One region of the Salinispora sp. CH2A1_6 genome, then DNA from elsewhere that is predicted to be linked to it. Evidence: riboswitches for the same ligand, from Rfam matches in the RefSeq annotation. Region 1 holds a riboswitch; the other holds the start of a gene.

Evidence for each region. A riboswitch is a leader RNA that binds a small molecule or an ion and turns the genes downstream of it on or off. The one in region 1 is predicted to bind thiamine pyrophosphate.
Region 2: another riboswitch for thiamine pyrophosphate. It lies ahead of thiE (thiamine phosphate synthase); the one in region 1 lies ahead of AC1UKG_RS08555 (ECF transporter S component).

What each region holds. Positions count from the first base shown of each region.
Region 1 covers NZ_JBXEDG010000003.1:780,012-786,070, forward strand. Annotated here, with positions in the region: gene gndA (NADP-dependent phosphogluconate dehydrogenase) at 1-384, opposite strand, end outside; gene AC1UKG_RS08545 (CbiQ family ECF transporter T component) at 483-1,283, opposite strand; gene AC1UKG_RS08550 (ABC transporter ATP-binding protein) at 1,280-2,707, opposite strand; gene AC1UKG_RS08555 (ECF transporter S component) at 2,775-3,371, opposite strand; TPP riboswitch at 3,444-3,549, opposite strand; gene AC1UKG_RS08560 (alpha/beta fold hydrolase) at 3,653-4,483, shown strand; gene AC1UKG_RS08565 (metalloregulator ArsR/SmtB family transcription factor) at 4,488-4,796, opposite strand; gene AC1UKG_RS08570 (metal ABC transporter permease) at 4,834-5,709, opposite strand; gene AC1UKG_RS08575 (metal ABC transporter ATP-binding protein) at 5,711-6,059, opposite strand, start outside.
Region 2 covers NZ_JBXEDG010000016.1:280,280-286,338, reverse strand. Annotated here, with positions in the region: gene AC1UKG_RS22390 (thiazole synthase) at 1-322, opposite strand, end outside; gene thiS (sulfur carrier protein ThiS) at 319-519, opposite strand; gene thiO (glycine oxidase ThiO) at 510-1,700, opposite strand; gene thiE (thiamine phosphate synthase) at 1,694-2,320, opposite strand; TPP riboswitch at 2,315-2,424, opposite strand; gene AC1UKG_RS22370 (aldo/keto reductase) at 2,568-3,536, opposite strand; gene AC1UKG_RS22365 (ABC-F family ATP-binding cassette domain-containing protein) at 3,553-5,232, opposite strand; gene AC1UKG_RS22360 (methyltransferase) at 5,274-5,879, opposite strand; gene truA (tRNA pseudouridine(38-40) synthase TruA) at 5,918-6,059, opposite strand, start outside.

The DNA.
Region 1 (6,059 bases):
ACCGGTGCCGACGAAGTGCAGTCCCTGCCTGCGCAGCGCCTCCTCGCGTCGCCGGCTGTCGGCGAAGTGGGCGTTGCCGCAGTCGACGATGATGTCGCCGGCATCGAGCAGCGGCACCAACTCGTCAATGACGGCGTCGGTCGGGGCGCCGGCCTTGACCATCGTGATGACCGCCCGGGGGCGCTCCAGCGCGGCGACGAAGTCGGCCAGCGAGTCGGTGGGGACGAACCGCCCCTCCTCGCCGTGCTCGGCGACCAGCCGGCGGGTCCGTTCTGGAGAGCGGTTGTGCACCGCCACGACGAAGCCGTTGCGGGCCAGGTTCCGGGCGAGATTGCGACCCATCACCGCCAGCCCGGTAACGCCGATCTGTGCCTGCCCGCTCATCCCTGCCACCTCCGCCTCGAACTCCGCCTGTGACCGTATCGCGCTCCATGTTCCGCTGGTCTGCAGCCAGTCCACCCGGTGGTGTTCTGGTCCGGCAGTCAGCCGATCAGGGGGCGGAACGTGCCGACGGCGACGCTGACCGTGAGCGCGGCACCGGCCAGTACCGCCGCACCGGCGATCAGGAGACCGTCGGCGTGGCCGAAGTGTTGGCGGCGGGCCATCGATCGGGGGGTCGTGGCGTCGAAGCCTCGGGCGTCCATCGCCACCGCGAGTCGGGTCCCGCGGCGGATTGCGCCGACCAACAGGGTGAACGCGGTCGACCCGAAGAGCCGCAGCCGGGCCAGCGGGTTACGGCCGGCGTCGACGCCCCGGGCCCGTCGCGCCATGCTGATCATCTGCCACTCCTGGGCGAGCAGCGGCACCAACCGGAACGCCGCCAGCGCCCCGTAGGCGAAGCGGGCGGACAGTCTGGCGTTCTGCACCAGCGCGTCGGCCAGGTCGGTCGGGTCGGTGGTCGCCACCACGATCAATCCCGGCAGGGCTACCGCGAACATGCGCAACACCAGACCGAGCGCGGTGATCAGCACGCCGGAGGTGACCAGGAACGGGCCGGCCTCGACCAGGATCCGCCCGGAGCGTTCGGCGGCGAAGAGCACCAGCGTGACGAGGACGCCGACCGCGCCGACCAGCAGCGGCATGGCCCGGCGGGCGAGCACCCGGAGCCGTACGCCGAACAGCGGCAGCAGGGCCAGCTCGAAGGCGATGGCGATGGCCGGCGCCACCGGGTCGAGGGTGGCGATCAGGATGACCGAGCAGAGCAGCGCCGCCGCCAGCTTCGCCACCGGGTTGCGCCGGGCCAGTGGGGCGTCTGGTCGGGTCACCGGTTCGAGGTTGATCACGGTGCGCTCCGCGGCTGGTCGAGCCGTACCTGGCGGTCGGCGAGTGCGGCGATGAACTCCGGGTCGTGGGTCACCGTGACCAGCCCGTGCCCGTTGTCGCGCAGCTCGGCGAAGAGCTCCACCAGCTCCCGCCAGGTCCGCCGGTCCTGGCCGAAGGTGGGTTCATCGCAGACGAGCAGGCGGGGCGCGGTGGCCAGGGCCGTCGCGACGCTCAGCCGCCGCGCCTCGCCACCGGAGAGGGTGTACGGGTTGGCCTCGGCGAGCGCCGTCAGGCGGAGCCGGTCGAGCAGCGTGTCCACGGTGGCGCGGACCTGCGCCTCGGTTCGGCCGGTGCGGCGTGGTCCCAGTGCCAACTCGTCGGCGACGGCGGCGGTGACGAACTGGTGTTCCGGGTCCTGGAAGACCGTACCGATCCGGCCCACCAGCGCCGGCGCCCGCCACCGGTGCGGTGGGGTGCGGGCGTCCCCGCCGGCCAGCTCCGCCGTCGCGGTGACCCGGCCCGCCGCCGGTGCGAGCAGCCCACCCAGCAGGAGAGCCAGGGTGGACTTCCCGGCCCCGTTGGGTCCGTGGACCGCGAGCGCCTCGCCGGCCCGTACGGTGAGGGAGACGCTGGCCAGCCGGGGCGGCAGAGCGAGCTGGTCGGCGGTGAGCAACGTCTCCCCGGCGGTGGTGGTGGCCGGTCGCGACGGCACCGGATGGCCCGGCACCCAGACCCCCTCGGCGGCGAGCGCCTCGCCGTGCGCGGCGAAGACCGCCTGCGGGGTGCCGTCGGCTTGGACACCGCCGCCGGGTGCCAGCACGACCACCCGGTCGACCAGCGGCAGCGCCTCCGCGAGCCGGTGCTCGACGAGGAGCAGGGTGGTGTCGGCATCGAGCGCCGCGGCGACCGCGTCGCGGATCAGCACCGCACCGGCCGGGTCCAGGTTGGCGGTCGGCTCGTCGAGCAGCAGCAGGCGCGGGCGGAGCGCGAGCACCCCGGCGAAGGCGAGGCGCTGCTGTTCGCCGCCGGAGAGGGCGGCGGTCGGCCGGTCCCGGCCGTAGCGGAAGCCAACCCGACGCAGGGCCTCGTCCACTCGGGGCCAGATCTGCGCGGCGGGTAGCCCGCGGTTCTCGGGGCCGAAGGCGACATCGTCGCCGCAGCGCGCCATCACCAGCTGCGTCTCCGGGTCCTGGAAGAGCAGGCCGACCTCTTCTCGAGCCCGGCGTGGGTCCCGGCCGTCAACCTCGACCGTGCCTTCCTGCTCGCCGGAGTCCTCCGGTAGCAGTCCGGCCAGCGCGGCGAGCAGGGTGCTCTTACCCGCCCCGGAGGCCCCCAACAGGAGGACCCGTTCGCCGTGCTCGATCTGCAGGTCGAGCCCGCGTACGGCCCACCGTTTCCGCCCCGCGTGCCGCCACCCGAAGTCCCGCAACCGGACCGCGCTCACCGACGCCGCCCCAAAGCTGGATGCTGACCCGCGGTCTGCGGTCCCAACGCCTCGGTCGACACGGCGCTCAGATGGTGGTGCGTTCGCGGCCGGCGGGGAACAGGTCCAGCACGCCCGTCCGGGCCAGGGCCCGGGTCAGCCTCTCGGCGCCGAACCCGGCGATGGCGGTGGCGCTGGCGATCGTCAGCAGCGCGTACGGGATCCGGTAGCTGCCCAGCGCGTACTCGCCGTTCCAGACGAAGAAGTCGAAGAGGGCCGCGCCGAGGCCGGTCAGCGCACCCGCCAGCAGTGCCGTGGGTAGCCGGAAGGAGCGGTAGCGGAAGGCGGCGAAAGCCAGCTCGGCGCCGATCCCCTGGGCCAGACCCTGGAGGAGGGTGATGCTGCCCCACTCGGAGCCGAGCAGGGTGGAGACGATCGCGGCCACCAGTTCGCAGAAGAGCGCCGCACCGGGGCGGCGGATCACCAGGCCGCCGAGCACCGCTGGGATCAGCCAGACGCCGTACATGATGGCCTGGGCCGGCGGGAAGAAGGCGAACACCGGGGTGGCGACGCTCCAGAGTAGCCCCCAGGCCCAGAAGATGACGCCGAAGGTGACGGCGATGACGGCGGCGACGACCACATCGACGGTGCGCCAGCGGTTGGTCGTTGTTGTGACTTTGCTCATCGGTCTTTCCCTGTCTGCTTCAGGAGACCAGGGGAGGGCACGTCCATTCCGGCCCGGCCGGACGACGGCGCGACTGGAGGCCGACCGAACTCCCTGCGCTGGCATTACCCAGATCAGGTTCGAGGGTCTGTGGGCGTTGCCCACACTCTCAGCGCTGTGCGCTCCCCTGTCGGAGGTGAAAATGTGTCACCGACGCTAGCACCTCCGAAGATCTTTCAACAAAGTGACATCGGTGCAGGTTGACCGGGGTTCCCTCGGCCGAATCCGGGTAGGCTGCGATTATGGGTGTCGATGTCCGTGGTTTTGCCTTCGATGTCCGCGTCGGTGGCCCGGCGGCCGGCCCGCCGGTGCTTCTGCTGCACGGCTTTCCCCAGCACAGTGGGGAGTGGGCCGACGTGGTGCCGCTCCTGCACGCTGCCGGGCTGCGCACGTACGCACTCGACCAGCGCGGCTACTCGCCCGGCGCCCGTCCGGCGCTGGTTTCCGCGTACCGCCTCGGTGAGCTGGTCGGTGATGCGGTGGCGGTGCTGGACCACCTCGGCGTCGCCGCTGCGCACGTGGTCGGGCATGACTGGGGTGCGGTGGTCAGCTGGGCGCTCGCTGCCGGGCATCCGGCCCGGGTGCGCTCGCTGACCGCGGTCTCCGTGCCGCATCCGGGGGCCATGGCCCACGCCCTGCGCACCGATCGGTCCCAGCGGGCCCGCTCGGCGTACATGCGGCTGTTTCGGCGGGAAAGGACGGCGGAGGCGGTGTTGCTGGCCCTGCGGGCGACCGGGCTGCGCCGGATGCTGGCCGGAGCCGGCGACGCCGACCGGGTGGCCGCATACGTCGAACCGATGCGCGCTCCGGGCGCGTTGAGTGCCGCCCTGAACTGGTACCGGGCGATGTCCTGGGGGGACCTGGCGGCCGTCGGGCCGGTGTCGGTGCCGACGACGTACGTCTGGAGCGACCGGGACATCGCGATCGGCCGCACCGCCGCCGCAGCCTGTGCCGCCCACGTGACCGGGGACTACCGCTTCGTCGAGCTGACCGGGGTGAGCCACTGGATTCCGGACCGGGCGCCAGCGCCGCTCGCCGACGCGATTCTGGCCCGGGTCCGGGACCCGAAGTGAGCCCTCAGGCGGGGGTGGTGTGCTCGCCGGCGTGGCTGACCGCGTCCGCCACGATGTGTGCGACGTGCTCGTCAACCAGCGTGTAGGCAATCTCCCGCCCGCGCCGGGAACCGCGCACCACCCCGGCCCCGCGGAGCACCCGTAGGTGTTGGGAGACCAGCGGCTGCGCCGCACCGAGCTGGTCAACCAGCTCGTGTACGCACCGTTCACCCTCGGCGAGTTGGCTGACGATGGCCAGCCGGATCGGGGCGGAGAGGGCGCGCAGCAGCTCGCTCGCCCCCTCGAAGGTGTCGTACCCGGACTCGCTGCTCACCGGGTAACGGTAACCAATCCCAGGGTTGCGGAGTTGGTCAGGACCGGCTGAGCACCACCTCGTGCGGCTCTACGGCCGGTGTGTCCGGTGCGGCGACCCGCCGTCGTCGTAGCATCCGCCAGCCCACGCCGCCGAGCGCCACCACCGCGAACGAGGCGATCGCCATCAGCACCACCGACGCGCCGGGGGCGGTGTCGGCGTTGGCCGCCACGTAGACACCCGAGCCGGCGGCGAAGAGGCCGAGCGCCATGGCGGCCGTCATCGTGCTGCGGAAGCCGCGGGTGACCTGCTGGGCGGCGGCGACCGGCACCACCATCAGCGCGCTGATCAGTAGGACGCCCACCGCGCGCATCGCGATGGTGACGGTGACCGCGGTGGCGACCGCGAGGAGCAGGTTGAGGGCGCGGACGGGCAGCCCGGAGACCCGGGCGTACTCCTCGTCGTGGCAGATCGCGAAGAGTGCTGGGCGCAGCGCCAGCATGGTGACCAGGATCGCCGCGCCGAGCACCGCGATCGTGGTCAGGTCGGTGGGGGCGATGGTGGAGAGCGAGCCGAAGAGGTACGCGTTGAGGCTCGTGCTGGTGCTGTCGGAGAGCCCGACGAGCATCACACCGCCGGCGATACCCCCGTAGAAGAGCAGGGCGAGCGCCAGGTCACCGGAGGTGCGACCGCGGGCCCGGACCAACTCGACGGTGATCGCGCCGAGGCTCGCCACGATCACCGCCACCAGGACCGGGGAGCGGTTCAGCAGCAGGCCGGCGCCGACGCCGGTGAGCGCCATGTGCCCGACGCCATCGCCGATCAGTGCCAGGCGCCGCTGTACCAGGTAGATGCCGAGCGCCGGGGCGGCCAGGCCGATAACCAACGCGCCGACCAGCGCACGCTGCATGTACGGGTACTGGAAGAGTTCCATCTCACGCGCTCCAGAGACCGGCGGGTTCGGTGGGACCGTGCGGGTGCACGTGGTCGTGGTCGGGGTCGGCGTGGTGGCCGGCCGGCTCGGGTACCGGGCCGTCGTGAACGATCCCTCCGGCGTGCACGACGACGGCTCGGGAGATCAACGGCCGCAGCGGTCCCAGCTCGTGTGCGACCAGCAGGACGGTGCCACCGCCAGCGACGAATTTCTGGAGCGCGCCGGCGAACGCCTCCTGGCTCGCCGCGTCGACACCGGCGGTCGGCTCGTCGAGGATCAGCAGCTCCGGCTCACCGGCCAGGGCCCGAGCGATGAGGACGCGCTGCTGCTGGCCGCCGGAGAGAGTGGAG
Region 2 (6,059 bases), on a different contig from region 1:
GCTCATCGCCGATCACCTCAAGCTTCACCCAGTCGGTCTCGAACGCGTCCCGGGCCAGCTGAGCCACCTTCACCGCCTCACCCGCCGTGTAGCAGCCGGCGGTATTCGGCAGCAACCGCACGCCGCAGCGGTCGACCAGGTCCAGGAGGCCGCCCGAGGTGCCCTGGGTGGTGTCGACCCGGCGCAGCGCCACGGTGACCAGGCCGGTGCCGGAAGCCCGGATCGCCTGTTCCAGGACGGTCAGGTTGGCCGCCCCGCCGGTACCGAGGACCAGGCGCGACGGGATCGGTACCCCACCCAGTTCGAAGGTCATCCCGCTCACCCGCCCTGCGCGGCGCTAAGCACCTCGACCCGGTCGCCGTCACACAGCAGGGTTACCGACCAGCCGCCCCGCGGCACGACCTCGCCGTTGACTGCGACCGCCAGGCCACGCTTCTGTGCGGTCACCGTCCGGACCAGGTCCGCGAGAGTGGAGCCGGTGGGCAGGCTGCGCCCAAGGCCATTCACCGTCAGTTCCACGACTCCTCCTGGGGGGTCAGCCGGGGCCCGGCAGCTCCGCACGCCGGGTCGGCGGTGGCGGGTGGATGGGGCAGCCCCGGGCCGAGGCGCTCCGGGGTGAAGGCAGTGAGTAGCGGATCCGGCGTACCGGTGGTGATCAGGTCAGCGATCAGGTCGGCGGTGACCGGGGTGAGCACCACCCCGTGCCGGTGGTGCCCGGTCGCGGCGAGCACTGCCGGCCGGCCCGGGAGCGGGCCCAGGATCGGCGCGTTGTCGGGGCTGCCCGGGCGAAGCCCGGCGACCGCCTCGATCAGCTCGTACTCAGCCACCTCGGGTACCAGGTCGGTGGCGGCCCGGAGTAACCGCAGCACCGCACCGCTGGTCACCACCGTGTCGGTGCGCTCCTCCGCGGTGGCCCCGACCACCACCTCCCCGTCCTGCCGAGGAACCAGGTAGACCGGCTCCCCGTCGGCGAAGCCCCGGATCACGTGCTGGAAGCCCGGCGCACCGGGAGCACGGAGCCGAAGCACCTGCCCCTTGACCGGGCGAACCGGCAGCCCGGTCAAGGCAGCGGTGCCGCAGCCGGCCGCGACCACCGTGATCTCCGCGGTCACCTCGGTCAACTGCTGGACCGGCGTCGGCACCAGCACTCCCCCGGCCCGCTCGGTGGCGGTGCGCAACGCCGACACCAGCCGCCGCGGGTCCACCTGGTGATCGGTGCCGGCGTAGGCGCCACCGCGCATCCGGGGGGACAGCGCCGGCTCGCGGTCTCGAAGCTCGGAGGGACGCAGTGGGGTGACCGGCAGTCCAAGACCCTGCTGGTAGGCCCAGAGCCGGCGGGCCACCGCGAGATCGTCGGCGGTGAGCCCAACCATCAGGGTGCCCTCGCTGCGATAGCCGAGATCCATGCCGGAGGCGGCGGCCAGCTCGGTGGCGAACGCCGGCCAGCGCGCCGCCGACTCGGTGAGCAGGCCAGTCAGCTCGTGCTCCCCGAAGTACGCCTCGGCGACCGGCGCGAGCATTCCCGCTGCGGCGTGCACCGCACCCGAGCCGGGGTCTGGGTCGTGTACGACGACCCGGAGCCCGCGGGCCGCGCATCGCCACGCGATGGCCAAGCCGATCGGCCCGGCCCCGACCACCGCGACGTCGGGCCTGGACGGGAGGTTCCGGTCGCCGCCCGCGGCGACGAGATCACTCACCACGTCAGTGCCGCCATCAGCTCGGTGGCGGCACGGGCGGGATCGGCGGCGTGCGAGAGCGCACCGATCACCGCCACTCCGTACGCGCCAGCTGCCCGCAGCGCGGGCACGTCCGCTGCCGTGACCGCCCCGATGGCGATCGCCGGCACGGCAACCGCGGCGGCGACCGCTCGCACCCCCGCCACACCGATCGCGGGCGGCAGACCATCCTTCGTGGTCGTGGGGTGAACCGGCCCGACCCCGATGTAACTGGCCCCGGCGGCGACCGCTTCGACGGCGGTGTCCGCGTCCCGGGCGGTGGCGCCGAGGACGGCGGCGGAGCCGAGCACCGTGCGGGCCGCCCCGACCGGCAGGTCCTCGGCGCCCACGTGGCCACCGGCAGCACCAACCGCCAGGGCCACGTGTAGCCGATCGTTCACCAGGCAGGTCGCACCGTAGGGGGCGCAGAGCGCGCTCACCTGACGGGCCAGGTCGTACGCCTGCCGGTCGGTCGCGTCATCGGTCACGCGGACCTGGACGACCAGTTCGGTTCGGGCCACCGGCAGGGCGGCCCGCACCACGGTGAGCGGGTTGTGCCCAGGTCGAGTGTCAGTAATCAGATGTAGACGCCCAAGGGACGACACGGCAACTCTCCTCCCTGCGCCGGCACTATCCGGATCAGGTTCAACGGTCGGGGGCTCTCAGCCCCCCTCTCAGCCCGGTTTACCGGGCTCCCGTGGGTTACTTACCCACCACCGTACGGCAACCCCGTGAGGGTGCCAAGATGGGCGTCCTCGGCGCAGGGTGCGGACCGGCCGCCGCCGGAGCCGGCCCGGACACGAAATCGGCCTCCCACCGTCGAGACGATGGGAGGCCCGGATTCTCCACTTTCTAGCTGTCGAGTACCGCCCGCAGGGCCGCGAGATCGTCGGCGTCGGGCTGCCAGGCGCCCGCCGCCGCGTTGGCCCGAACCTGGTCGGGCGTCGTGGCACCGGCGATCACCGAGGTCACCGCGGGCTGGGCGGCGAGCCCGCCGATGGCGACCTGAAGCAGGCTGAGCCCGCGCTCGGCCGCGTAGGCCTCGAGCGCCTCGATGGTGTCCCAGTTGGCCGCCGCCAGCCGGGCCGCGTACCGACCGCCACCGGCGAGCCGGCTGCCCGACGGCGCTGCCTCACCGCGCTTGTACTTGCCGGTGAGCAGGCCGTGGGCGAGGGGGAAGAAGGGCAGCAGGCCCAGCCCGAACCGCTCACACGCCGGGACGACCTCGGCCTCGACACCCCGTTCGAGCAACGAGTAGTGGTTCTGTGCGGAGATGAACCGGGTCGACCCGCGCGAGCTGGCGGTCCAGTCGGCGTCGGCGATCTGCCAACCGTCGAAGTTGGAGTTGCCCAGGTAACGCACCTTGCCGGCGGTGACCAGGTCGTCCAGTGCGGCGAGCGTCTCGTCGATCGGGGTGCCGGGGTCCGGTTCATGCAGCTGATACAGGTCAATGTGGTCGGTCTGCAGCCGACGCAGCGAAGCCTCCACCGCCCGCATGACGTAGCGCCGGGCACCGCGGGCACCGTAGTCCGGCCCGTTATGGCCGTCCATGTCCATCCCGAACTTGGTGGCGATCACCACATCGTCCCGGCGCCCCTTGAGCACCTGGCCGAGGAGTTCCTCGGAGCCACCCGGTGGCGCACCATAGATATCGGCGGTGTCGAAGAAGTTGATCCCGGAATCGAGGGCGGCCGCCACCACGGCCCGGGTCCCGTCCAGGTCGACCCGACGGCCAAAGTTGTTGCAGCCCACGCCGACTGCGGACACCACGAGCCCGGAATCGCCCAACCGGCGGTACGTCATCTCAGTCACGAAATCCACCCTAAGCCGCCCGTGCTCACCCCATCTCCCAGACCGGCTCGGCGGCCTCCACCACCTCGCCGTCCCCTTGGAACAGGAGGAATCGATCAAACGAGCGGGTGAACCATCGATCATGGGTCACCGCCACCACCGTCCCCGCGAACGCGGCCAGCCCCAACTCGAGCGCCTCCGCCGAGGCCAGGTCCAGGTTGTCCGTCGGCTCGTCAAGCAGCAGCAGGGTCGCCCCGGACAGTTCCAGCAGCAGCACCAGGAACCGAGCCTGCTGGCCGCCGGAGAGGGTGCCGAACCGCTGGTCCCCCTGCCCGGCCAGCTCATACCGGGAGAGCGCGGCCATCGCCGTGTGCCGATCCATGCCGGCGCGGTGCTCGTCGCCCCGCCAGAGGATGTCGGCCAGCGTCCGCTCCATCAGCTCTGGCCGGTCGTGGGTCTGGGAGAAGTGACCGGGTCGGACCCGGGCACCGAGGCGGGCCACCCCGTCATGCCCGACGGGGGCGAGCCCCGCTCCGCCGTCGACCGGCTGGTTCACCGGATCGGGATCGGTTCCGCCCCGGGCGATCAGACGGAGGAAGTGCGACTTCCCGGTCCCGTTGGCACCGAGCACGGCGACCCGGTCGCCGTACCAGAGCTCCAGGTCGAAGGGGTAGGTCAGGCCGTCGAGCTCCAACTGCTCGCAGATCAGGGCACGCTTACCGGTGCGGCCACCGGCCAGCCGCATCCGGATGTCCTGCTCCTTCGGGGGTACGGGCGGCGGTCCGGCCTCCTCGAACTTCCGCAACCGGGTCTGGGCCGCCTGGTAGCGGGAGGCCATCCCGGAGTTGTACGCGGCCTTCTGCTTGTACATCAGCACCAGTTCCCGCAGCTTCTGGTGCTCCTCGTCCCACCGCCGACGCTGCTCGTCGAGACGGTCGTGCCGGGCGACCCGGGCCTCGTGCCAGCTGGCGAAGCCACCGGGGTGCACCCACGCGCCACCGCCCTCAACAGCCACCACCCGGTCCGCGGTACGGGCCAGCAGCTCCCGGTCGTGCGAGACATACAGCACCGACTTACCAGACTCCTGTAGCCGCGCCTCCAACCAGCGCTTGCCGGGCACGTCGAGGAAGTTGTCCGGCTCGTCGAGCAGGAGCACCTCCTCGGGACCACGCAGAAGCAGTTCCAGGGCGAAGCGCTTCTGCTGACCGCCCGAGAGCGTCCGGACCGGACGGTGCCGCGCGGTGTCCCACGGCAGGTCGAGCACGATCGTGGTGACGGTGTCGAAGAGCACCTCCGCGTCGTACCCACCGGCCTCCCCCCAGACGGCGAGCGCGTCCGCGTACGCGAGCTGGGCCCTGCCGGCGGCGGTACTGTACTTGCCGCGCACCTCGGCCGCCCGCATCGCCGTCTCGGTCCCGGCGACCCGCTGACCGGCCTCACGCAGCCGGGGCGTGGCGAGGGAGAGAGCCAGGTCGACGAGGGTTGACTCGTCGCCGATCATCCCGATGAACTGACGCATCACACCCAGGCCGCCGGCGCGGGCGATCGCACCGCGCTGCACCGGCAGGTCGCCGGCGACCATGCGCAACAGGGTCGTCTTGCCCGCGCCGTTCGGCCCGACGAGGGCAATCTTGGCTCCATCAGCGACCCGGAACGACACATCGCCGAAGAGCTGTCGCCCGTCGGGCAGCCAGTGCCCGACGGCTGCCACGTCCACGTAACCCACGTTGGCATCCTGCCGGGCCAGCCCGGCCGGGCCAACCCGTTTTACCGGGTCACCCGCAGCACCCGGTAGCCCTTCTGGCTCGCCGGTCGCGCGACCTCCCAGCCCCGCTCGGAGAGCCAGCGGTGCAACGAGTCACCGCCGAGGTGCCGGGCGACGACCAGCCAGGCCACCCCGTCCGGTGCCAGCCGGGGCAGCCAGCTCAGCAGGAGCTGATGCAGCTCGTTCTTGCCGATCCGGATCGGCGGGTTCGACCAGATCTGGTCGAAGGTCACCGCCGCTGGAACCGCGTCCGGCGGGACGACCCGAACCCGGGCCGCCGCCCCGACCCGCGCGGCGTTGGCCGTGGTCAGCTCCCGAGCCCGCTCGTTGACATCGACGGCCCAGACGGCGGCCGACGGCACCGAGGTGGCGAGCACACACGTGATCGGCCCGAATCCGCAGCCGAGGTCGAGCAGGTGACCGGTGCTCTCCGGCGCCGGTAGCTCGGCCTTGCGCAGCAGCACCGCCGTCCCCGGGTCGAGCCGCCCGGCGGAGAAGACACCACCGGCCGAGGCCAGGGTGTAGTCGCGGCCGGCCGCGGAGAAGACCACCTCCCGGGGTTGGGCGGCAGCCGACGGTTCAGCAGTGAAGTAGTGGTCGCCGGTCACAGCATGGATTCTCGCACCGGCCCCGCCGGCGCCGCGCCTCAGGCCGGCGGTGGCACCCGCAACCGGCGGGTCAGGGTAGCCCGGCGGGCATACTCAGCCGGGTCGTCCGGGTAGCCCACCGACACCAGGGTCAAGCCGTGTGCCGGGGCGACGTTCACCTCGCTGGCGCGCTCCCGACGG